Linked DNA regions of Shimia isoporae. The protein of the gene in region 2 interacts with the protein of the main gene of each other region in a pairwise test. Links are inferred from orthologs where the notes say so. Each region holds a gene or a part of one and is shown on either strand. Other genes may lie near its edges. The genes, in order: tsaE and rlmB.

Region 1 (11,615 bases), on a different replicon or contig from region 2:
CCGTCTTTACCGAGTTCGCCAGCAGCGGCAACAATCAGCCATTTTTCGGCTCGCGTCATGGCCACATAGAGCAGGCGCAGACGCTCTGCTTCTTGTTTCTGTGTCAAACCTTCGCGCGTGGCGTTCATCTGACTTGGCGCAGTATCTTTTGACATGCTCCAAAGCGCGGTGCCGTCAACATTCATCACTTGGGCATCGGAGCGGGTAATTCTGCGGCCTGTGTCGGGCATGATGACGATTGGCGCCTCAAGACCCTTGGAACCATGTACGGTCATAACACGGATGCGATTGGAGGCACTGTCCATCTGGCGTTTGATTTCCAGGTCGTCAGTCTCCATCCATTGCAGAAAACCAGTGAGACTTGGGATGGCCGATTTTTCATACGCCAGTGCCTGCGAAAGCAAAGCGTTTATCCCATCTTCAGCCTCACCACCGAGCCGTGACAGTAACTTGTTTCGTCCCTCGTGTCGCGTCAGGACGCGCTCGACCAGATCATATGGACGCAGGAAATCTGCTTGGCCGCGAAGGTCGTCAAGAACAGCGAGTGTCTCCGGGAAATTCTCCCGCTTTTTTCGCAAGGCTTCCCATAGGTATTGTTTCGGAGCGCGTCGATGAGCGAGGTCGAAGAGTTGTTGTTCGGACCACCCGAAAAGCGGGCTGCGTAGGATGGTGGCCAGCGAAAGATCATCTTCTGGCGTTGCAAGGAAGCTGAGCAAAGATCCCAAGTCCCTCACCGCCATTTCAGCGCCCACTTTCAGTCGGTCCGCGCCGGCGATGGCGAGACCCTCTGTTTTGCAGGCACGGATTATCTCGTGAAAAAGATCGGATCTCCTCTGAACTAGAATCAGGAAATCACCCTCGCGAACAGGCCGTTGCGAAAACATGCCATCCTTGTTTCTTGTTGAAGCGATTGTGGCACCGTCATCGATCATCCGTCTTATCTGTTTGGCCACTCGGCGAGCAAGAATTACGGAGTGATGGGTGTCCGCGAGACGATCCACAGGATCGAACCAATCATCTTTTTCCGGCTTTTGAGTGGGTTCGACCACAGGCCAAAGATCTACCCTGCCGGGCATCTGTTCATGAAAGGCGATGTGGCGATTGCCTTCCGGAAAACCCGCAGCAACGTTATCTTTAAACGTCTCATCCACAAGGTTCAGAACCGCTGGAGAAGACCGGAACGAGTATTCCAAACTCAGGTCCTGAAGGGCGTGGCCAGACGGTTCAAGTCGTGCCGCGAACTCGCCGCGCATTCGGTCGAACTCCGCGGGATCTGCACCTTGAAAGCTGTATATCGACTGTTTCTTGTCTCCGACCACAAAGATCGTCCGCGTAATGTCTGATCGTGCGCCAGATCCGGACGTAAATTCTTGTGCGAGCCTTTCTATGACTTGCCATTGGACGGGGCTGGTGTCTTGAGCTTCGTCGACCAGGATATGATCGATACCCCCGTCCAATCGGTACAAAACCCATTCAGCCACATTGCGGTCACTCAGAAGCGCGCGGGCGCGCAGGATCAGATCGTCAAAGTCGAGCCAGCCCCGAAGTTGTTTTTGGTGATCATAGTGTTGGACAAATTTGTGCGCGAACCGATGTAAGGCAAGACTTCTGTCGATTGCCGTTACGGCGATGCGGCTTTCACGAGCGGCTTCAACACGGAGCATCAAAGATTGGAGTTTGGCGATAAGTTCGGGATTGGCCGCTTGCAACTTCTTGGTGGGAAAGGCTCCCATTTTGGCCGAAAACGGTTCTTTTGACCCTGCACCAGTGAGAAAAACGTCTTCTAGAACGGCAAGTGTTGCCGCGTCGCATTCCGTGAGTGTTTGTAGTTTGTCGGCCGCTTTGTTGTCGTTCACACCGCCGGTTCGCAAAAGCGCGACCAAAGCCTGTAGGAGATCCAACTCTCCACCCAAAAAGACCGAATCCAGCACCAAAGCCGCGGTGATGTCTGGTGCGACATCAAAAAGGGAACATAATTCAGCACGTGATTTGGGGGTCCGAAAGAGATCGGCCTTGCGAGTGATTTCCCCCGTCAGACCTTCAAGGTCCTGACCCGTAAAATATCGTGCCAAATCCTCAATGAGCGGGGCGTCGCTACCGCTTGCCATGTCTTCTACGATCTCTTCCCGCAAGAGCGCTGCAGCCCGGTCTTCCATCTCGGAAAACAAAGGTGAAACTCCTGCTTCGAGAGGGAAACGCCGAAGAAGTGATGCGCAAAAGGAGTGGATCGTCTGAATTTTCAAGCCACCGGGGGTTTCAATGGCTCTTGCAAAAAGCGTTCGCGCATTGGCCAGACTTTCAGGAGCAGGTCGGGAACCTGCACCAAGATCTGCCAATTCATGGGCAAGTGCCTCGTCATCCTTCATTGCCCAGCTGCCAAGTCGAGCAAAAAGCCGGTTTTGCATCTCGCTGGCGGCGGCCTTGGTATAGGTCAGGCAGAGAATATGCTGAGGTAACACGCCCTCAAGTAAAAGGCGTGCCACGCGATCGGTCAGAACGCGCGTCTTGCCCGACCCTGCATTCGCAGAAAGCCAAGTACTCGCATCCGGACGGGCTGCCGTGATTTGGCGGCGGGAGGCGTCGTTCATCTGTGTCATATCAACACCTCCGGCTTCGGATCATCTGTCGCATCCCATTCTCCAAAACGCGCCAGTTGATCGTAGTCGCTTTCGTCTGCCTCGGTGCGCATAGCACGCCGGGCTGTGAAGCCTTTTCCGTCAGTAAGGTAGGCACCGATGAGGCGGGTGAATTCCTCCCAGACCCTTTCGGGTGGTGTTTCGGCCAGCGGCGCTGGTTGATCTTTGGGTTTAGGACCGAGACCAATATAAATGGCATCTGCAACGTCTGCCGGATCGATTTCGGCAAACGCGCCATGCTCGGCCATCGCAGCTTCTAGAAGCAGTTGTTTGTCAAAATAGGTTTGCTCGTCAGCACTTGGCGGAGTCCCGGTCTTGTAGTCATAAAGGATGAGGTCTCCGTCCGGGGTTCGATCCAATCTGTCAGCGGTGCCGGTGAGCGTGAAGTCGAGTTCTTCAATCCGGTCTTGGGCCCGTGCCTCAAAAGCAAATGGCAAAGCCCGTTGGCGGCGTAAGGCTTCCTGCGCGACAATATGGTCTGCAATCCGCTCGAGCCTTGCCTTCCAAAGCGCGCGGGCCGTGGGCCAAGGCACGTTTTTGGCAAGAACAGTCTCTGATATTGCCATCAAGCGTTCGCGTGTGACTGAAATACCGTTGTCGGCACTTTCCTTGATCAGTTGCTCCAGGATTTCGTGAACAACGATACCGCGCAGCAGTGCGTCGGGAGTCCGCATCAAAGGGTCCATCGGTCGAAGTCGAAGGACGTGTTTGGCGTAAATCGCGTAGGGATCCCGTATCAGCCTCTTAATTTCAGTCACTGAAAGACGATGAGGGCGAGCGGCTTTTGGTGGTACGGGAGAGGGCCGTGTTTCCGGAAGTACTTCGCGAAAGGTTTCAAGTGTGCGCACATGGTTTATCCATTCTCGTCCGCGGTTCCGCATATCCTCAAGCGCCTCGGGACCGTTCTGTTCTGGCAAGCCGCCAAGCAAGTTGAGCAGTCTGTTGACCCAGCGCGAGGGCACGGTTTCCGCTTCATCAGACCGGATGGAACGGGTGATCCAAACTTCGGGCGCGCACACCGCTTGCTGAAAGTCATGCGCAGACAGGCCAATGCGCCGCTCTGGCAACAAAAGTCCGGCGTCGTGCCGCATTTTGCGATTGAGCCAAGGGTCGGGGTTCGGAGATTCAGGCCAGCTTCCTTCGTTCAGACCACCAAGTATGACAAGGTCAGCACCCTGTACGCGGGCCTCTAGGGTGCCCCAAATCAAGATGTTCGGGTGGCCTTCATCACGATCACGTACTTCTTCTCTGGCCAAAATTGCGCCAAACATGTCGCTGTAGTCCGAGGCGGAAATGGGACCAGCTACGTCAGAGTGCCTGCGAAGCTCTTCGATGACCTGCGCGGCCTTTCTCCCCGATCCCTCAAGCCATAATTCACCTGAACCGTCGCTTTGTCCGCCAGCAATTTGCTCTGCGAGCTTGATGTGACTTTCAAGCCGCTGGGCAAGGTCCACATCACCAGTCCATTCCTTGTTGCAGAAGCTGGTGACCAGCCAGTCCATCCAGGTGTCTTTGACAAAATCCTGTGTCCGCCCCCACCCGAGCAAAGAGTCCGCGTCCGGATAGGTTATCGCTTTGCGTCTGATCCAGAGTTCCAATTCACGGGTCCAGAGCAAGTGATTGCCGCGCTCTGCGCCGCTATGAGTAAGTGGATGTTTCAGCAGAGCCAGAAGTGTCTCGGAGGTCAATTTTCGCTGAAATAGAGACGAAACATGCCTCAGGAATCGGCCAGGGGGAGACAGTTGCAAGGGTTGGCCGGCACTGTCGTCCGGTATCAGGCGCCACCGGTCAAGGGCAGCAGACACCTGACGGGTCAGCATGCGGTCTGGGGTGATCAGGGCGCAAGTCTGACCTTCCTCGGCGGCCTTACGCATGCGTGCAGCTATGGTGAGAGCTTCTTCGCGTTGAGTGGTTGCCTCGATGAGCGTCAGGTCTTTTACAGCGTTGCTCAGACTTCCAAGAGATGGCCCTTCTCTCAACCACTGATCGGTAACCGGAGCTGGGCGCAAGGCGAGTGAAATCAGTTTGTTTCGCGCCGGGTTTGGCGGGTTGCATTCGTGCCACGGCTGCACTTTCTGTGGTCCGATACTCACAGCGTCCATCAATCTGCGGAACCGAAACTGAGGATGGTCTTCAGCTTCTAGTGCATCCGACATCCGGTCCCAAACATTGGAAGGCATGTCTGTATCAAAACCAGGAAGGACAACCGCCCCCTGTGGCAGCTTGGCAACCGCCTGCATAAGCAACATCATCGTACCGCGTGATCCCGTAGAGCCCGCAAGGACGACGGGATGTTGCGGTGGGTTGTCTGCCCACTTCGCGACCAATCGCTCTATGGCCAGCCGCTGTCTTGCTTCTTGGCCGGGCGCGGTGTCCACATTTTCAAGAAAGTGCCGCGCGATCGCAAAGAAATGTTGTGCTCGAGCCCAATGCCCGGACTGGTCAGAAACGTCGAGCGTTTCAATGACGTCAATAGGCACACCCTCGCCAGCCATTTCGTCAAAGAGCCCGGCAAGGCTGTCAGCGAGATCGTAGATGGATGCCCGCGACGCCAAGTCCGGTTCCTGGTCCAGCAAGCGTGTAATCAGCTGAATGAGTTCGAAGCGTTGCCGCAACGGCGAAACCGCCGGAGGAAGATCGGCGGCAACGCCTCTAGAGAAATCGCCGAGGACCCGGATACGTGGCAAGAGAATGGCGGGTCCGTCGTCGAACAGCGATGATACCCGACGTGCCATGCGCGATGTGTTGAGTATAACGTCGACCCTTGCAGTGTCCTCAGGTGGTTTTCCTGAAAGGCGGAATCGTAAACCGTCGACAAGAGCCTTCGGAAAGTCTGCGCCGGGCTGGACGCCAAAAACTCTGGGTATGTCTGTTGGTTCAAACATCGGTTTCGCTCAAAAGGTTTTCGGCCAGTATGATGCCTTCGGGGGATCCCACATCACACCACTTTCCGGAATAGGAGACTCCGAAGAGGCGGCCGTTGGCAAGTATTCGATCCCAAAGACGGTTGAGCGAGAAGGCCGCTTGTTCAATATCAAATAGGCCGTCCGTCCGCAGAATTTGTACGCCACCATAAATCACCCCTGGGCCGCGTTTCAGGAGACCGTTCTCGGCAAGAGTAAAGTCCCCCTGCCCTTTATGGCCTAGTGCGGAACCTGGCGGCACGCAGACAAGCAAAGCGTCCATGACATCGGGGTACCAGGCATCGAGTGCAACTTGGAAGGGGTTTGGGCCATGCCAGATGGCGTCTGTGTTAGAGGTAAAAACCGGATTGGAATCAAGCAAAGGCAAAGCTTGGCGCAGTCCTCCGCCGGTTTCGAGAATGTTTGGTGTTTCGTTGGAAACCACCACACTGGTGCCCTCTAAGTGGCGTTCGATCTGGTTGGACAAATAATGTGTGTTGGCAACGATGGTAGCTGGATCCACTTTGCGCGCGAGGTCTAAGGTGTGATCGATTAACGCCTTTCCCGCCACCTTCACCAACGGTTTCGGTGTGTTTGCGGTCAAGGCTCCCATACGGGTGCCGAATCCGGCTGCAAAGAGCATTACGGCATTGGGAAAGTCGCGCATTTTTCTTTCAGTTTTTTCAGAGTTTGAGGTGTGGGATCCGGCAAAGTCCGACGCAAAAGTCCAGCGACAGGAACAAGGGCCGGATGGTCCAGGTCACGCATCAAAAGACTGTAAACGCGAGGAATGAATTGCAAGTAGTGTGGTTTCCCAAAATGCATACACAACCGCGCGAAAACACCAAGGATGCGCAGGTTTCTCTGTGCGCCTAAAACATGATAAGCGGCTAAAAAGTCTTCGGGGTCCTGTCCGGATCGAGAGATATAGCGGGACAATAGGACTGCCTCGACATCTTTGGGAACGTCTCGTCGAGCGTCCTGCAACAGTGAGACGAGATCATAGGCGGGATGGGCAATCTTTGCGTCCTGAAAGTCAATCACTCCAACGCGGGCGGTGCCAGCGCGGTCGGGTAGCCAAAGAAGGTTTTCCACATGATAGTCGCGGTGCATGAAAACCGATGGCGGCGCGACATGCTCCTGTAAAATTCTTGGAAAGACATCATTGAGCTCCTCCAAGGCGTCCGCCCAGGAACTGTCCGCGCCGTGAGTGTACCAGCTGAAAGCGAGGTCTATCATTGACGCCATTGTCGATGCGTCAAACGGTTCCAGAGTATCTGGTGGCGTGTTGCTGTGGAGGTGCAAAAGGACGTCCGTCGCGGCCTGATACAGTTCTAACTCCCTGTTTGGCTCGGTCGCCATCAGTTTGGCAAACAGAGCGTCGCCCAGATCTTCGATGATGAGAAATCCTCGTGAAACATCTGCTTCGAGGATATCAGGAGCAGATACTCCGACGTCGCGGAGATATTGTGCGATTTCGATAAACGGGCGCACGTCTTCGCCTTTTTCCGGTGGCGCGTCCATTAATATCGACGTGGCACCGTTTGGTTTCTTTAATCGGTCGTAGCGTCTGTTGGAGGCGTCTCCTGCAACAATAGTGCGACTGGCATCCCGCCAGTCGGTTTGTTCAACGAATTGTGCCAGCAGATCGGAACGGTCAGGCATCGACAAGCGCCTTGATCAACGTCTTCCAGCGCGGCGAGGGGCTGAACAAGTTGAGTAAACGGGTGCCTGCCTCGTGGCCAAGTTGGAATTGCACCGTCAAGGCATCTTCGGGTTTCAACTCGGCAAGTCGGTCTGGCCATTCTACCAGACAGATAGCTTCATCAAATGCATCAACCAGACCCAGCTCGACCACTTCGTCCGGAGACGTGAGCCGATAGAGGTCGGCATGCCAAATTTCGCATTCCGTTGTTTCGTATACCTGAACCAACGTGAATGTAGGGGACGGAACGTCTTCGACCACATCGAGCAGTGATTGAATCATGCTGCGTGCAAAGTGTGTTTTCCCTGCACCGATGTCCCCTTCGAGCAACACAACATCCCCTGGTTTGAGGTGCGCTCCAAGGCGCACCGCCAAAGCGGCTGTTTCATCCGCAGAAGAAAGTGAGATCGACGTCATTGCGTCAATTTACATTGGTGACACCTGCCCGCAACCTGTCATGCAGGTTGTGTGATTTTTACTTCGGCCGCTCGGCGAAACGTGACCAGTGTGGCTCCTCCGGAAATGGGAGTGAGAGTTGCCTGCATTACTCCAAATCTACGAAGCGGAAGAGTGCCCGTCCAGAGCTGACGCGGGCTGTCGGTGAGCGCGGCTTCCTCAAAGGCTCTCCAGGCTGGCGAGTCGCAGATCTCGCCAGCCCAAAGGGTGGTGGCATCATGAATGGTATAATCAGCGAAAGTGGAGTCGGGATCGACCTTCCAGAAATTTCTGTAGGATGTATTGCAGAGGAGATGATCGCCGGAGCGTGAAAATAGCGCCACGGGATCGTCCAATGCGTCGATGGCTGCATGGGCAACTTCGATTTCTGACCTAAACCGACGCGTGAGCGTCATCTCGGCAGTAATGTCGTCTATCATGAGAGCGATGGCGCCGTCTTGTAGAGGACGGCCGCAGACGCGATAGGTTTTGCCGTCGGGCAGCTCCCACGACTCGTTGAATTGCCCTGCTTCTGTCGCGTGAATGATGTCAGCGACATGTTTCTGCCAGGGTTTGGAACTCTTGGGTTGGGGGGCAATTCTTTTTTCGCGAAGTTGGTCAAAAAAATCCGTGATATGGGGTGTTGCTGAGAGGAACGGCGGTGTCAGGCCGGTGAAGGTTGCGAGTGGTGGATTGAACAGGATGAGTTTTCGGCCACGGTCAAAAACCGCCAAGCCTGTTGGAAGCTGCGAGAATGTTTTTGACAGAGTTTGAACAATGTTGCGCTGCGCCATCTCTGCATACACAACAGTGTTTGCGTCGGAGGCAAAAAACACAGTTTTGGAACCAATGGAGATCCGCGCTACATCAAACCAAAGGGTTAAACCATCAGGCATCGCGATCCCGGTTCTGAAAGGCGTGGCGCCGTCCTGATTTCTGGCTGTTTCGAACAGTTGAGGAAGGGTTTGGTTTCCGTATCCCATGCGCGCGGCAAGGTCTCGGTAAGCGTCATTGCACCAAGAAATTGAACCTTGTGCATCGCAAGTCCAAATGGGGTACGGCGCACGCAAGGAGATATCGGTCTCAATCCGGCGTGTGTCGGTTTTTTCTGGATGCTGCAGAGAGAATGTCACGCGGGCGGTGTCATTTGTTTGGTCAATGGTCACAAAGGATGTGTCGCGGCTATCTGTTGGTGCAAGAATGGTAATGTCCTGCGCTTGGGACGTGCCTTGATTTTGAGGGAAGTCCGGGAAGCGATCAGAAAGCATACTACGTAGCGCGCGCCAATTCGTGTCGGAGCCGCCGCCATGGACCGCCAATTGACGCATACCTTCAGGGTTGGCCTCAATCAGAATGCCATTGCGATAGATGCAAACGGCCTCAGACACGGTCGCCGCTTTGGCGGGTCGCGGTCCCAGGAACAGTGTCAAAAACCCGAGGGTCAGGAAAACGGCTGACATACCCAGAGCGACAAGAAGAAAATCAATACTCGAATCAAACATAGCATTTCCCGCAATCGTGAAGTGCTGACTTCAGGATCGTGGGAAGAAGGTTAACAGAGTGTTAACGCTCGCAAGGTTGTGATCGGCCTAAGCTTCGTGACGCGGGTTCTGTCCAAGAGGTTCGGTGGTGGCCGCCGGGGCGAAATTTGACGCGGGCCACACGACTTCGACAATGGCGCCCAATCCGTCTTCGGCGTGATGTTGTTCCTCACGGGTTCCGTTGGCAAAACTCAATTCAGCACCGGAGCGTTCCAGCAAAGTTTTTGCAATGAACAATCCAAGGCCCATACCTTCGTATCCCGGTCTTGCTGTTTTTTCAGGCTCGCTGCGACGGCGACGAATAAAAGGATCGCCGATCCTGCCGATCAAATGCGGTGGGAAACCCTCCCCATCGTCCATGATCCGAACGAAAACCCGCTCCTCATCCCATTCGGTTTCCACCCAAACGGTGGAGTGTGCAAAGTCGACGGCATTCTGGATCAGATTGCGCAAACCATGCACGATCTCGGGTTGGCGCGGAATCTCTGGCCCGTCAATAAGATCAAGATGCTCGAAATAAATTGCCTTCCCTCTTTCCATGTGCGGTTCGGCTGCCTCTTCCACCACGGTTGAAAGTGGAGCGCGGCGCATGTGTAGATCATCCTTCCCTGCTCGTCCCATGGATCTGAGAATATCGCGGCATCTGTCGGCCTGTTCGCGGATCAGGGCCGCGTCTTCTCGCAGTTCTGGTTGTCCGTCGAGTTCCTCCATCAGTTCCGAACTTGTCAGCTTGATGGTCGCCAGCGGTGTTCCCAATTCATGCGCGGCGGCGGCGACAACGCCGCCGAGATCGGTCAGCTTTTGCTCTCGAGCCAGAGCCATTTGGGTGGCAGCCAGAGCATCTGCCATTGAAGACATCTCGGTGACAACACGGCGCGAATAGAGCGAAGAGAACAGAATTGCGATGACGATCGCGCACCAGTTTCCATAGAGGAACACATTCGGAATACGGAGAATGAAAAATTCTTCGGTGCGTAGCGGCATATAGAAATTCAGCAGCAGAGTGACCATCACAATCGCAAGAGAAGCAACCACCAAAGACGATCGAACGGACAACACCAGCGCGGAGACGATAACCGGACCAACCACCAAAAAGGAAAACGGGTTGTTCAGACCACCGGTCAGGAACAGCAGGAATCCCAGCTGCAAAATGTCAAACAGGATCATGAACATGTTCTCGGGCTGGCTGAGCAGTTTGTTTTCCGGGAACACAAATATCGCGATGAGATTGCCGATGACCGATACGCCAACGGCGAGGTAGCAAAGCCCGTATTCAATTTCGAGACCGAAGGCAAACTGGGAGACTAGCAGCGCTGCGACCTGTCCGAATATGGCAATCCAGCGTACCAGAATGATTGTGCGCAAGCGGACCCAGTTGCTGCGGCGGTCGCTGGACAGGAGTTCGGTGGAGAAATCAGTCATGCGGCGTGTTGTACCCTTGAGTTCAGACGTGCAATTGTTAGGTCTCTGACACCTATCAATCAACTTGGCATTGGGAATTCAATAATGTTGCGCGCGTTGGCGGCTATTGCTGTTTTTGTGATGATCCTGGCCCTTGGCGGGATGTGGTTTTTGTCTCGTCCGAATGAAGGCGCTGACCAGTTTGCACAATGTCGGACCAGTCAAGTTGCGGGCGGCACCAGTGCAATTGGGGGGCCGTTCACGCTTGTAGATGGGGATGGTAGATCAGTTACGGATGCTGACGTTCTCACGGAACCCACGTTGATTTACTTCGGTTATACCTTCTGCCCGGATGTGTGTCCGCTGGATGCAGGCCGCAATGCCGAGGCAATGGATCTCCTTGAAGAGCAAGGGAAAATCGTGAACGGCGCGTTCATTACGATTGACCCAGAGCGCGACACGCCCGAGGTTGTTAAGGACTATGCGGGTTATTTGCATGAACGGATGATTGGACTCACGGGATCTTTGGAGCAGGTAAAGGCAGCGAGTCAGGCGTACCGCACCTATTACAAAAAGCAGGAGCCGGAGGCGGGTGACGAAGAATATTACCTCGTTGACCACTCGACCTTCACTTACCTTACCCTGCCCGGTCATGGGTTCGTGGAATACTTCCGCCGCGACACAACGCCCGAGGATATGGCCCAGCGCGTTGGGTGCTTCGTAGACAAGATGTAGCAGGCGGTGCGTTTGACCCTCTTTGTCTGTGCCGCTAATACTTGTGAAATTCTCAAGGGGATGAGGCATGGCGGACAAAGAGCTGCCGGAGATCGGGCCGGATAAAACTCTTCTACTCGTAGATGATGACGAGCCGTTTCTGAGGCGTCTGGCGAAGGCAATGGAAAAGCGCGGGTTCGAGGTTGAAACCGCCGGATCGGTTGCAGCGGGCAAGGCGATAGCAACTGCGCGGCCGCCGGCCTATGCTGTCGTTGATCTC
Region 2 (11,491 bases):
ATGAAGGGATGAGGGTCGCGCGCCGCATATTCCTCGGAGTATTGCTGGTGGTGATCCTTGTCTGCCTTGCGCCGTTGGCGGCGTATCTTTGGTCGGAGTGGGCCGCGGAGCGCTGGGGCTGTGACTTCGGCCTCGCACTTAGTCAGGGTGGATGCGTTGTGGACGGTGTGGATCGCGCACCGGTCCTGATGCAAGCCTATTCAGCTGTCGCGCTGTTGGTTGTCACGTTACCGGTGGCTTTCATTGCAAGCCTTGCTGCGCTTATTGTGTTGGCCAGGAGGCCACAGCATGATGAGCCAAAGGAGCCGGAAACGTAGACGCCTGATTTATCGGGGACTGATCTTGCTGTTTGCGGTTTCTGTTTTGCCGGTCCTTCTGGTTGTTGCGTCTTCGCTGATTGCCAATGTCGCAGGCTGCACCCTTCACGAAGGATTTGTCACCGAGTGCGGCATCATTGGCGTGGACTTTGGGCCGTTGCTCCACTCCATGTTCACCTCTGGCTGGTTCTTTTTAATGACGGCACCTGTGGCGGTGGCTGCTTTGGTGGGGCTGGTGATCATGGCAGCAATAGACCTGTGGCGTCGCGCTTTTGCCCCGCGGGACTGAGGCGGTACAGCTGTGACAATGGGTCGGCTTGATCCATTCCCTTGCGGTAAGCACATTTGGCGCGCGAACAGGACAAGGACCATAGCATGACTGTGACGACCTCCCCTCTCCCGCCCTTCAGCGCGCTGCACGACCGATTTCGCGCCGGGGATTTCATCGACTGCTTTCGCGTAACAAGCGCCATGCCATTGCGCCAAGCCGCAGACACAATCGCAAACTTTCCCGGTTGGGCGCAGGCTCTGGTGGCTTTGCGCAATGTGATCGTGTTGCCAATGGGATTGACCGGTGCCCTGCCCTCCGACTTCAAGGGACAGGAAAAGATCGGGATGTTCCCACTGGAAAGCGAAAACGATCAGGAAATTATCGCCGGATTTGACGACAAGCACCTCGACTTCAGGGTCTCAATCATGCGCGACGGCGAAGACATCCTGCTGGCAACCTGGGTGCATAGGCATAACCTTTTGGGCCGGGTTTACCTCGCAACGATCATGCCGTTTCACATACTGATCGCGCGGGATGCGCTGCGTCGCGCGGCCCGCTGATTATTGGCCTGCGGCGACACCGGTCAACTTGCCGAGCGCGCCCGCCATTTTGCCAAGATATGCGGCGTCGTTGGCGATGGTGAGGTCATCCAGCATGTCGGTCGGGTTTTCATAGGCCAGCCAAACCTTGCCCTCTGCGTCTTGGTAAACAAGCACCTTGAGCGGCAGATAGAGGCCAGCAAGCGGATCATCCTGCATTGCCGGGGTGCCAATCTTGGGGCTGCCGAAGATCAGGAGTTGGGAGTCGCCAAGGTCCATATCGACGCTTTTGGCCCCTGCCCCGTGATCAATGCGCGCAAAAACCGCGACGCCGGCTTTGGTCACGGCGGCCTCAAGCGCGTCCATCGTTTCGGCCACTGATCCGGTGGCGGCCACTTTGACAATGTCGTCGTCCATCGCGGCCACAGGCATTGCAAAAGCCGCAAGCGCGGCGCAGGTGCTCAAAAAACGTTTCATCACAAACTCCAAAGCATCAAATCAGATGGCAACATGGTCTGGCGTCAGGGGCCATTTGTGAATAGACAAACGCGTGAAGTGCAAAAATAGGCGAGCGCATGCTGAAAACACGATTGATCCCCTGTCTGGACGTGGCCGACGGCCGTGTTGTGAAAGGCGTGAATTTTGTGGGGCTGCGCGATGCGGGCGACCCTGTGGAAGCGGCGCGCGCCTATGATGCGGCGGGCGCGGATGAGATCTGCTTTCTGGATATTCATGCAACGCACGACAATCGCGGCGTAATGATCGACATGGTGCAGCGCACGGCAGAGCAGTGTTTTGTACCGCTGACCGTGGGGGGCGGTGTGCGCACCGTGGCGGATGTGCGCAAGCTTTTGTTGGCGGGCGCGGACAAGGTGAGCTTCAACTCTGCCGCCGTGGCGAACCCTGACGTGATTGCCGAGGCTGCGGCGCAGTTTGGCAGCCAGTGCATTGTTTGCGCGATTGATGCCAAGACGATTGGGCATGATGAAAACGGCGTTCCGAACCGCTGGGGGATTTTCACCCACGGCGGGCGCAAAGAAGCGCTGGACAAAGACGGCAAGCCAATTGATGCAGTGGAATTTGCCAAGCTGGTCGTGGCGAAGGGCGCTGGGGAAATTCTGCTGACCTCGATGGATCGCGACGGCACCAAGGCGGGTTTCAACCTGCCATTGACCAAAGCGATCAGTGATGCGGTGAACGTGCCGGTTATTGCATCGGGTGGCGTGGGCACGCTGGACCATTTGGTCGAAGGCGTGACCAAAGGTGGCGCGAGCGCGGTGTTGGCAGCATCGATCTTTCACTTTGGCGAATTCACCGTGCAGGAAGCGAAGCAATACATGCACGATGCCGGTATTCCGATGAGGCTGACATGAATACACTGAATGAACTGGCGGCGACGATTGCCCAACGGGCGAAAGCTGATCCCGAGAGCAGCTGGACGGCGAAACTGCTGGCCAAAGGGCCGGAGAAATGTGCCGAAAAGTTTGGCGAGGAAGCCATTGAGGCGGTGATTGAAGCGGTCAAGGGCGACCGCGAAAAATTGACGTACGAAGCCGCGGACGTGCTGTATCACCTGTTGGTTATGCTTGAAGCGCGCGATGTGGCGCTGGAGGATGTACTGACGGAACTGGCGCGTCGTCAGGGATTGAGCGGCATCGCCGAGAAGGCTGCGCGCAGCTGAGGGATTGCCCTGAAGCAAACCCCGCCTATAGTCAGGCAAACCCCGTTTACGGAGCAGCCTGGATGGCGCGGCTACTGGCCTCATTTGTATTTATTGTTTTGGTGGCTTGCGGTGTTCCCGAAGACGCCAAAAAGCCGGACATTCCGGGGCTTGAGCAGGAAATTCTCGCACTTGGGGATTTTGTGTCGCGCGAAGAAGCGGCGCGTGTGGCCCGCATTTCGTACGAATATTCCCTGCAATTGCGCTCCGAGTATCAGGTCTCTGACCCGCCGCTCATTCACAACACCAAGGTCAATCAAGGGCTTCGTTCACGCGGTTTGTGCTGGCATTGGGCGGATGATCTAGAATCCCGCCTCCGGGCAGAGAATCTGCAAACCCTGAGCCTGCACCGCGCGATCGCGAACACGGACAATCTGCGGATTGAGCACAGCACCGTGATCCTGTCCGAGCGCGGCGAACCGATGCAAAGCGGCGTTGTGCTAGATCCGTGGCGGTACGGGGGCTACCTTTTCTGGGCGCCGATGGTCGAAGACACCCGCTACAATTGGAAACCGCGCAGCCAGGTGTTCAGAGACCGCCGCAACTAATTCGTCGGCCTTTATCGGGCGTTAAGGTTTTCTCGGGCAAGAGGTTCGCAGAAAGCTGTAACCCAACGATTCCCGCCATTGATCTGATGTACCGACCCTTCTGCGCCAAAGCTGTGAAAGCCTTGAAGGCTTACTATTGGCCCGAGCGCGACTCGGAGTCGACGTTTCTTGGCGCGCGAAACCGGTTGATTTGCAGCTTCAGCTTTGTGATTGGCGTGAATTCGTTTCTGCACAATATTCACCTATCGCTGATCAACTCCGGATTGCCGGAAACCGTTGCGACGCTCAGCATGGTTATTTCCGTGCTTTATTATTTCGTGCCCTCGGTCCTGCACCGGACCGGAAGCACCCGCGTAACCGCGTTGACGCTGATCTTCCTGCTGTCTGCACACACGAACATGGTGATGTATTTCGAGGAAAACCGCGTCTGGCTGAGGGAGGCATTTCTTATCGGTCCGCCTGTGATTGCCCTCTTGGTGATGGGTCCCAGACCTGCGTGGATCGTGACGGTCTTCACATTTGCGAACCTGTTTTTCTTCTCGTATCTGGGCAAACTGCCGGTTGAGAGCGCAGCGGTTCTGTCAATCGTGATCTGTGCCTTCATCTGGGGACTGTCGCTGTTTGACCGAGAACTCAACCGCGCGGAAAACAAATTGGTGGAATTGCGCCAGGAGGCGCAGGACGCCAACCACGCTAAATCGGAGTTTCTGGCCAATATGAGCCACGAAATCCGCACCCCAATGAACGGCTTGTCAGGCGTCTTGCAACTTTTGGAAGACACCGACCTGTCTCCGGAACAACGCGAGCTCATCCATATGGGACAAGCCTCTGGCATGACCCTTTTGCGGTTGATCAACGACGTTCTTGACTATTCCAAGATTGCAGCACGCGGCGTCACATTCGAACGTGTGCCCTGCGCCCCGTCTGAGTTGGCGCAACCTGCCGTGCACGCGCTTCAGGCTGGCGCAGAAACCCGTGGTCTGAAGCTGGTTTACCAACAAGAGAACCGCCTGCCCAAGTGGATTTCCGCTGACCCTGCACGGATGCAGCAAGTTGTCAGCAATCTCGTGAGCAACGCGCTGAAGTTTTCCAGCGAGGGCACTGTCACGGTTAATGTAGGTCGGGAAAACGACCTGATCCGAGTGAGCGTGACGGATCAAGGCATTGGCATGACCGAAGGCGCGCAACGACGGGTTTTCCGCAAGTTTGAACAGGCCAGTGCGTCGACCAACCGCAAATATGGCGGAACCGGCCTTGGGCTTGCGATTTCCAAAGAACTGGTGGAACTGCATGGCGGCGAGATCGGTGTTACAAGCCAACCCGGCAAAGGCAGCACATTCTGGTTCACGGTGCCGATCATCGAAGTTGAAGCACCCGTTCCGGCGGCCACACCTGCCCCAAGCGAGCCAGCAAATGTACCCAATGCACCCGGCGATCGGGAATGCCTGAAAGGGGCAAAGGTTCTGGTGGCTGAGGACACACGCACGAACCAGGTCATTGTTCAACGGTTTCTGCAGTCCATGGGTATCGAACCTGTGATCGTCGACAATGGTCGCGCCGCAGTTGAACATTGCACTCAGACAAAGTTTGACATGATCCTGATGGACATTCAGATGCCGGAAATGGATGGCCTCGAGGCCTGTGCCAGGATCAAAAGCGAAGGTGCGTTGAACGCCAGTACGCCGATGGTTGCACTTTCAGCCAATATCCTGCCAGAACAGACAGCAAGCTACATCAGCGCTGGCATGGCCGCCTGCCTTGGCAAACCATTCCGAAAAGCGGAACTTTCGGACGTGCTTGTCCGTCTGATTGAGCGCTGCACCGAGCGAGGCGCAGCCTAAAGTTTTGATGAGATGATGCCGGTGGCAAACCCGCCCATGCGCAACTCACCAAAGAGCCTTTGGTATTCGATTTTCGGGCACCGGTTCTGAATGACGTCCAAGCCCTTGGCTTCCGCCTTTGCCGCAGCCTCTGCGTTCTCCACGCCGATCTGCATCCAAACAGTTTTCAGCGACGGTAGATGCGCAATTGCGGCGTCGACAATTGGCGGCACAGCTTCGGACCTCCGGAAGATATCCACCATGTCCACCGGCGCGTCGATGTCGGACAAATCCGCGACAACGGTCTCCCCGAAAAGCATTTTGCCAGCATGGCCCGGGTTGACCGGGATTACCCGGTAGCCCTTCAGGGATAGATACCGCGCCACGTAGTAACTTGGGCGTACGGAATTCATAGATACCCCAATCACGGCAACAACTTTTGTCCGTGTGAGAATCTTTTTCAGGTTTGCGTCGGAATATTCCATGCAACGACGCTATCGGGTGTTGTGAAAAAAAAGAAGCGCCCAAACAACGTTTGGGCGCAAGTTCGGAACGAGGGACAGTGAAGCGAAACGCAGGGTTCCACGTCTGCGTTTCTCACTATGTTACGTAGGTGTTGTGACAACGGATTAAAGAGGCGCTCACTGCCGCGTGAACGGATCGCTCTTCAATCAAATATGTCTTCTATGAAGTCGAAAGCTTCCTCGAAGATCTTTTTTGCGAATTTTCTTTTGTTTTTCAGCTTCTTACGGGGCTTCTCAGCAGTCTTCCTTTGCGCCTTGGCACTTGCCGAACGATAGGCAACTTCCCGCTCAACTCGTTGTTTTTGCAAGGGAATGGACTTCAGTTCATGCAACGGTGCACCGCAAGAAGAGCAGGACAGCTCGTGGCGGCTGTCACCTCTCAACACAAGCGCTGCGCGTGTACCGCAGTAACAACAGGTCGCGATTTTCGATGCGCCAGGCAAGTCGGCCTCCTCTCAGGTTTTCTAGAACCTAGGGTGAGCTTCGGGAAATGCGAGAGTTGTTGGCGGATTTATCGGGGCAAAGATGCATAAAGCGCGACAGCCGCAGCGTTGGACACGTTGAGCGAGCCAAAGGCGCCGGCAAACTCGATCTTGACCAACTGATCTACCGTCTCCTTGGTTTTCTCGCGCAAGCCCGGCCCTTCGGCCCCCATCACCAAAGCAACCGGTTGATCCTTGCGGCCTTCCAACGCAGTTTCGATTGTCTGATCTGCCTCTCCGTCAAGACCTAGAACAAGGTAGCCCATGTTCTGCAATTCCGAGATGGCATCTGCCAAGTTGCGCAAACGTAGATATGGCTGACGTTCCAAAGCGCCGCTGGCCGTTTTGGCCAAGGCGCCCGTTTCCGGTGCCGAGTGGTGGCGGGTCCCGATCACAGCCAGCGCACCAAAGACTTCAGCGGAGCGCAGGATCGCGCCCACATTGTGCGGGTCAGTCACTCGGTCCAACAGAATGAGACGCTGTGGACGTTCGTCATCAGCAATGGCCCGGTCGGCCAAACGTCCCCAATCCAGAGGCTTAACTTCCAGCGCTGCGCCTTGATGTACGGACTGCGGGTCAAGAGGAGCGGTGAACTTGCGCGGGTCAGCCATTTCGGGTGTTATTCCCGCTTCGGCAATGGCATCTGCAAGTTTGTCAGCGGCATTTCTGGTCACGATAAGACGCAATTTTTCGCGTGCAGGATTCGTCAGAGCGTCGCGCACTGCGTGCAATCCAAAAAGCCAGACAGTTTCGGATGCGGCTTTGCGTTTTGCCTGCTCTTTTTCGACCACCCACTTGGGTTTTTTCATGGTCCAGACCCCTTAAAATGCTGAAGGGGCATCAATGCGATGCCCAGCCGCCATGTGCAAGATATTTTCTTGTTGACGCCCCCCACACATCAAAGTAATCAGCCCCTCACACCACGGTCGCAAGACCGAAGAAAGTGGGCGACAGGCCGCAAGGTGTGGCAGGGGACTGTAACTCCCTCGCGGAGACGCACGCTTGGTTCGATTCCAAGGTCGCCCACCACTTTCTCTCTTGAAATCAGCAACAAACACGCGCCTTTGCGCGGGCTTTTGCCGACAATTCCGCCCAAACGGCGGATGTTTCTGATTTGATAAAAATACGGGTGTCAATGGCCGTTTTCCGGTCACTCTCCTTTAGGTCTCATTAAGTCCTTTGCCCTACTTCGAGCCGCGATACACCCTCGGAGAAACCGCGTGGAATTCAGCCGTTCACACTTGAAAGCGCTGCTTTTTGTTGCCTTGGTCGCCTGCGTTGCCGCTGCGCCGTTCTTTGTGCATTTTCTGGGCAAGTCCAGCGCGCGGAACACTGCCAATGACAGCTACGAACAGGTACTGGATGGCGAATGGCACTTTGCATGGGGAGAGTATTTGTCTCCCGCGGCCGTCCTTGAGGCCTTGGCTGCAAACACTCTGGATGTGGTTTCCACCCCGTCAACCTGGGCCAGCCATTTGCCGCATGACTCTGCAAATCCGTACAATCACGGCATTGCCACTTATGCCCGCGAATTGCATCTTCCGGAAGACAAGGACATTTCCCTCGTTCTGCACGTTGAACGGATACCGGAAGCCTACGAGGTCTTTTGGGTTCCCAAAGGATCCCCAGACGCAGCAATACGCATCGCCTCCGAGGGCAACCTAACTGGCCCGGCAAAAGCCGCTTATGTCGACCTATCCCACCCTGTAAACGGAAGCGGTAAAGGTGTCCTTTTGATACACGTCCGCAAGGACGTTCTGGCTTGGGGCGGCTTTTTTAACCCGCCGCGCATCACAACGTCGGAAATCGACAACGTTAACCGCAAGCTCCAACGTATTTTTGACGGCTTTTGGACGGGCTGTCTGTTTTTTGCGGTTTTCCAGAACTTCTACCTGTTCAGTCTGCGCCGCAACGATTATGCGCCATTGCTGCTCGGAAACGCAGCATTGATCGTAATGCTGCACCTTGCTGCGTCATCGAACTCGCTCGAAGTCATTTTCGGCACTGGAGTTCACGTTCTCAGGACCAGGATCGAACTGCTGGCCACCGTTACAGTCGGGCCGATCCTGCTTTTGACAATCCGATACCTCATTCCTCCGCTGATCGGCCCCGTGCTCATGTGGACCATTGTCGGGTTCGGAGGCTTTGCAGGCATCTTCATTCTGGCGGCGCCCGCCGACCTGATGTCGTACTATCTTCTCGTCTATGAGGCCTTCCTGATCCTCGTTTTCCTGGTGATGGGCTACGGTTTGGGGCGGGCTATGCTTGACGGCAAACAAGGTGCTACGACATTGATGCTGGCGCTTGTTTTTATACTTTCCGCTGCGGTTCACGACATCATCGCGGCAGAAACCGGAAGCACACAGTACCGCATCACAGCAATGGCCATTTTTGTCTTTATGGCACTTTGCACATTGTTTGTCGGGCGCAAGGTTTCAATCGCCATCAGTCGCAGTCAGATGCTGGAAGAAGAAAAGGAAATGCTCAAAAAGCTGCACAGCGACGCAGTGAATTCGGCGCGGCGCGATCATCTGACAGGGCTGTTGAACCGACAGGCTTTTGATCATGAGTTCACCCACGCATGGCGAGCATCCAACGCCAAGGTCGAGCCGCTCTCGGTTGTCCTGTTCGACATCGATCATTTCAAACAAGTCAACGATACGTATGGGCACCCGATGGGGGACCGTGTACTGAAATCGCTGGCCGATCGATTGGCGGACTTCCCGATGCGTCGGCACGACCGTGTTTGCCGCTATGGCGGGGAGGAGTTCGCGCTCATTCTGCCAAACACACTCTTGGAAGACGCCTTGTTGGTGGCTGAAAAAATCCGCGAAGACGTGGCCGAGACTCCTGTGATCGACGATCCTGAATTTGCGTTGTCTGTAACTTGCAGTTTTGGTGTGGCATGTACGATCACAGCATCCGGATGCTCCGCCGAAAGCCTTCTGGAGCGCGCGGACGAGGCCCTTTATGCCGCAAAAGATCAGGGCCGCAACTGCGTCAACGGCGTTTACAGCCTCCAGCACCCGCAGTTCCCCGACATCTCCGCGACATGAATCGAACCATGACGGACGGTGCGACGGCAGCGTACGAATTATTGCGTAGAATTCACTTCACCAACCGAAGTTTTATCGCCTCTTAAGCTTTCGACCTTAGAACCCAATACAAGTACTAAATTGGCCGGAGCCGGTTGTTGTCATACCTGATACCTCACTTTACGCGCGTGCTCATGCTGGCACTGGCGCTCATATTGCCCATCAAGGCAATGGCCCAGTCCGACCTGGCAATTTTTGCTCCCGAAGAAGGCGACTCGCTGACTGTTCCTCTCCAAGGGGAATGGGGTTTCGCATGGGGCGAGCTTTTGTCTCCGATGGAAGCGCATAAAGCCTATACCGAGGGCACACTGGAGCGGGCACCGGTGCCCAGTCGCTGGCAGGACTTCATCCCCAAAGACCCGGAAAACCCCTATTATCACGGGGTTGCGACCTATGTCGCGCCGGTCGACGTACCGTTGACCAACGAACATCTTGTGTTGGCGATGAGCACGATCTCTGAAGCGTACAGAGTGTATTGGGTTCCTCTGGTTGGCCCACATTACTGGCACATGGTGGCAGAAGCCGGACATATGGAAGGCGAACCACAAGCCGCAATCCGCAACCAGGTGCATGACTTTCAGGGGCGTGGCAAAGGCCTCTTGGTGTTGCAGGTTCGCAAGGATGTGTTTGGTTGGAGCGGAATCAACTCTTGGAACGGGATTCTCAACAAGCCGGAGATCACAACCCGCGAAGCCAATCTTGCCGAACGGACACATCACGAGCTGATTCTCGGCATCGTGGTCGGCATCATTATGTTTACGATGGCGCAGAACTTTTTTCTCTATGGTCTGAACCCGAAAGACGCCGCCCCGTTCTATCTGGCTTTCGGCTGTTTGCTGATTGCCATGCGTGCACTCATTCTCTGGGACAAGATCGAGCTTTGGTTCGGCCCCGAATGGTTCGTCATCCGAATGCGGCTTGAGATGATGAACATCGTTTTTGCCACGACTATGTTGGTTGGCCTGAACCGCGCCCTATTGCCTGACTACTACCCGGCTTGGCTGATGCGGGCTGTCCTCACAGTCGTCGCGTTGTTGTGCGGCTTTATTCTGACCGCCCCGCCGGACATGATGAGCAATTCCCTCCCCGTCTATCAGGCCCATGCGCTCTTTGTTTGCGTCGCGTCGCTTTGGGGTATCGTGCGTGCAATTCTGGCCCGCGAACAGGGCGCGGTGTTTGCCAGCGTCGCACTTGGCACGCTGATTTTCGGAGCGTCCCACGACGTGGTGTCCGTCATTCTCACAGATTATGAGGTTCTGCTAATAGAGCATGCGTTCACGGCGACGATGGTGTTCTACACCTTCCTTATCGGTCAAAGGTTCGCGCAGTCCCAGCGCAGGGCCACCACCCTTATGGAAGAACGCGCGACCTTGCAGCGGATGCATCGTGCGGCTGTGAATTCTGCGCGCCATGATCACCTGACCGGGCTTTTGAACCGGCAGGCATTCGACCACGAGTTTGCGCTTGCGTGGGAAGGTATGGCCAAATCAGGCGAACCGATGGCGATGGTGTTGTTCGACATCGACCACTTTAAGGCTTTCAATGATACCCATGGGCACCAAGTTGGCGACATTGTTTTGAAGTCTCTGGGTGAAAGCTTGCGCAACGCCAATATGCGGCGCGCAGACAGCGTCTGCCGGTATGGCGGCGAAGAGTTCGCGGTGATCCTGCCGAACACCAACGAAGAAGAGGCTGCTTGCATCGCGGATCGGCTGCGCAAGGAAATTTCAGCCATGCGTGTTTCGACAGACGACGGTACGATCCTGCGCATCACTTGCAGCTTCGGTGTGGCGGAGGCTCGCAACCGGACAACCACCGTGAATGCGTTGCTCCGCAATGCGGATGACTCGCTATATGACGCGAAACGTGCCGGACGTAATCGGGTGCGCACCTACTCGGGGCTTGTTTCGCAACCCGCGGTCGCCTGACATTCAGACCCCCTTTATGTTGCGCTCCATCATCCGCTGGAAAAGCCTTGGGCTGAGCCGATTGACGAGCCACGACAGGCGGGCCACCCGTCCGACAGGGATCAAAGGGGTCCCTTTGGCGAGACCGCGTAAAATAATACGAGCGGCATCGTCCGGCGTCATGTAATCGATGCCGTCCGAAGCCGACCCGGGGCGCGCAATCCCATCTGTTTGACGTTCATCATTGCCGATGTTTGTCGCCACGAAT

Evidence for each region.
Region 1: the proteins of rlmB (region 2) and tsaE interact in binary tests that used the Escherichia coli proteins (3 or more experiments, as listed by UniProt). The link is inferred for Shimia isoporae from one-to-one orthologs.

The regions. Positions count from the first base shown.
Region 1 is NZ_SMGR01000004.1:46,431-58,045, reverse strand. What follows is about bases 5,930-8,899. They hold tsaE (tRNA (adenosine(37)-N6)-threonylcarbamoyltransferase complex ATPase subunit type 1 TsaE), read right to left. Parts: upstream 7,662-8,899; coding sequence 7,197-7,661; downstream 5,930-7,196. Other genes in these bases: BXY66_RS17115 (PAS-domain containing protein), read right to left, coding at 7,700-8,899; BXY66_RS17125 (aminoglycoside phosphotransferase family protein), read right to left, coding at 6,182-7,204; BXY66_RS17130 (nucleotidyltransferase family protein), read right to left, coding at 5,930-6,206. Also shown: double-strand break repair helicase AddA, read right to left, coding at 1-2,597; double-strand break repair protein AddB, read right to left, coding at 2,594-5,521; more of BXY66_RS17130, read right to left, coding at 5,514-5,929; more of BXY66_RS17115, read right to left, coding at 8,900-9,181; sensor histidine kinase RegB, read right to left, coding at 9,269-10,642; BXY66_RS17105 (SCO family protein), read left to right, coding at 10,727-11,356; BXY66_RS17100 (ActR/PrrA/RegA family redox response regulator transcription factor), read left to right, coding at 11,424-11,615. UniProt on the Escherichia coli protein: Required for the formation of a threonylcarbamoyl group on adenosine at position 37 (t(6)A37) in tRNAs that read codons beginning with adenine.
Region 2 is NZ_SMGR01000001.1:2,089,204-2,100,694, forward strand. What follows is about bases 5,141-7,986. They hold rlmB (23S rRNA (guanosine(2251)-2'-O)-methyltransferase RlmB), read right to left. Parts: upstream 7,031-7,986; coding sequence 6,251-7,030; downstream 5,141-6,250. Other genes in these bases: BXY66_RS10295 (ATP-binding protein), read left to right, coding at 5,141-5,236; BXY66_RS10300 (CoA-binding protein), read right to left, coding at 5,233-5,700; BXY66_RS10305 (hypothetical protein), read right to left, coding at 5,883-6,182; BXY66_RS10315 (sensor domain-containing diguanylate cyclase), read left to right, coding at 7,442-7,986. In the rest of the region: hisA (1-(5-phosphoribosyl)-5-[(5-phosphoribosylamino)methylideneamino]imidazole-4-carboxamide isomerase), read left to right, coding at 1-12; BXY66_RS10260 (hypothetical protein), read left to right, coding at 9-317; BXY66_RS10265 (hypothetical protein), read left to right, coding at 289-606; BXY66_RS10270 (DUF2867 domain-containing protein), read left to right, coding at 693-1,148; BXY66_RS10275 (DUF302 domain-containing protein), read right to left, coding at 1,149-1,604; imidazole glycerol phosphate synthase subunit HisF, read left to right, coding at 1,703-2,500; BXY66_RS10285 (phosphoribosyl-ATP diphosphatase), read left to right, coding at 2,497-2,808; BXY66_RS10290 (hypothetical protein), read left to right, coding at 2,871-3,395; more of BXY66_RS10295, read left to right, coding at 3,482-5,140; more of BXY66_RS10315, read left to right, coding at 7,987-9,277; BXY66_RS10320 (sensor domain-containing diguanylate cyclase), read left to right, coding at 9,415-11,244; BXY66_RS10325 (SDR family NAD(P)-dependent oxidoreductase), read right to left, coding at 11,248-11,491. UniProt on the Escherichia coli protein: Specifically methylates the ribose of guanosine 2251 in 23S rRNA.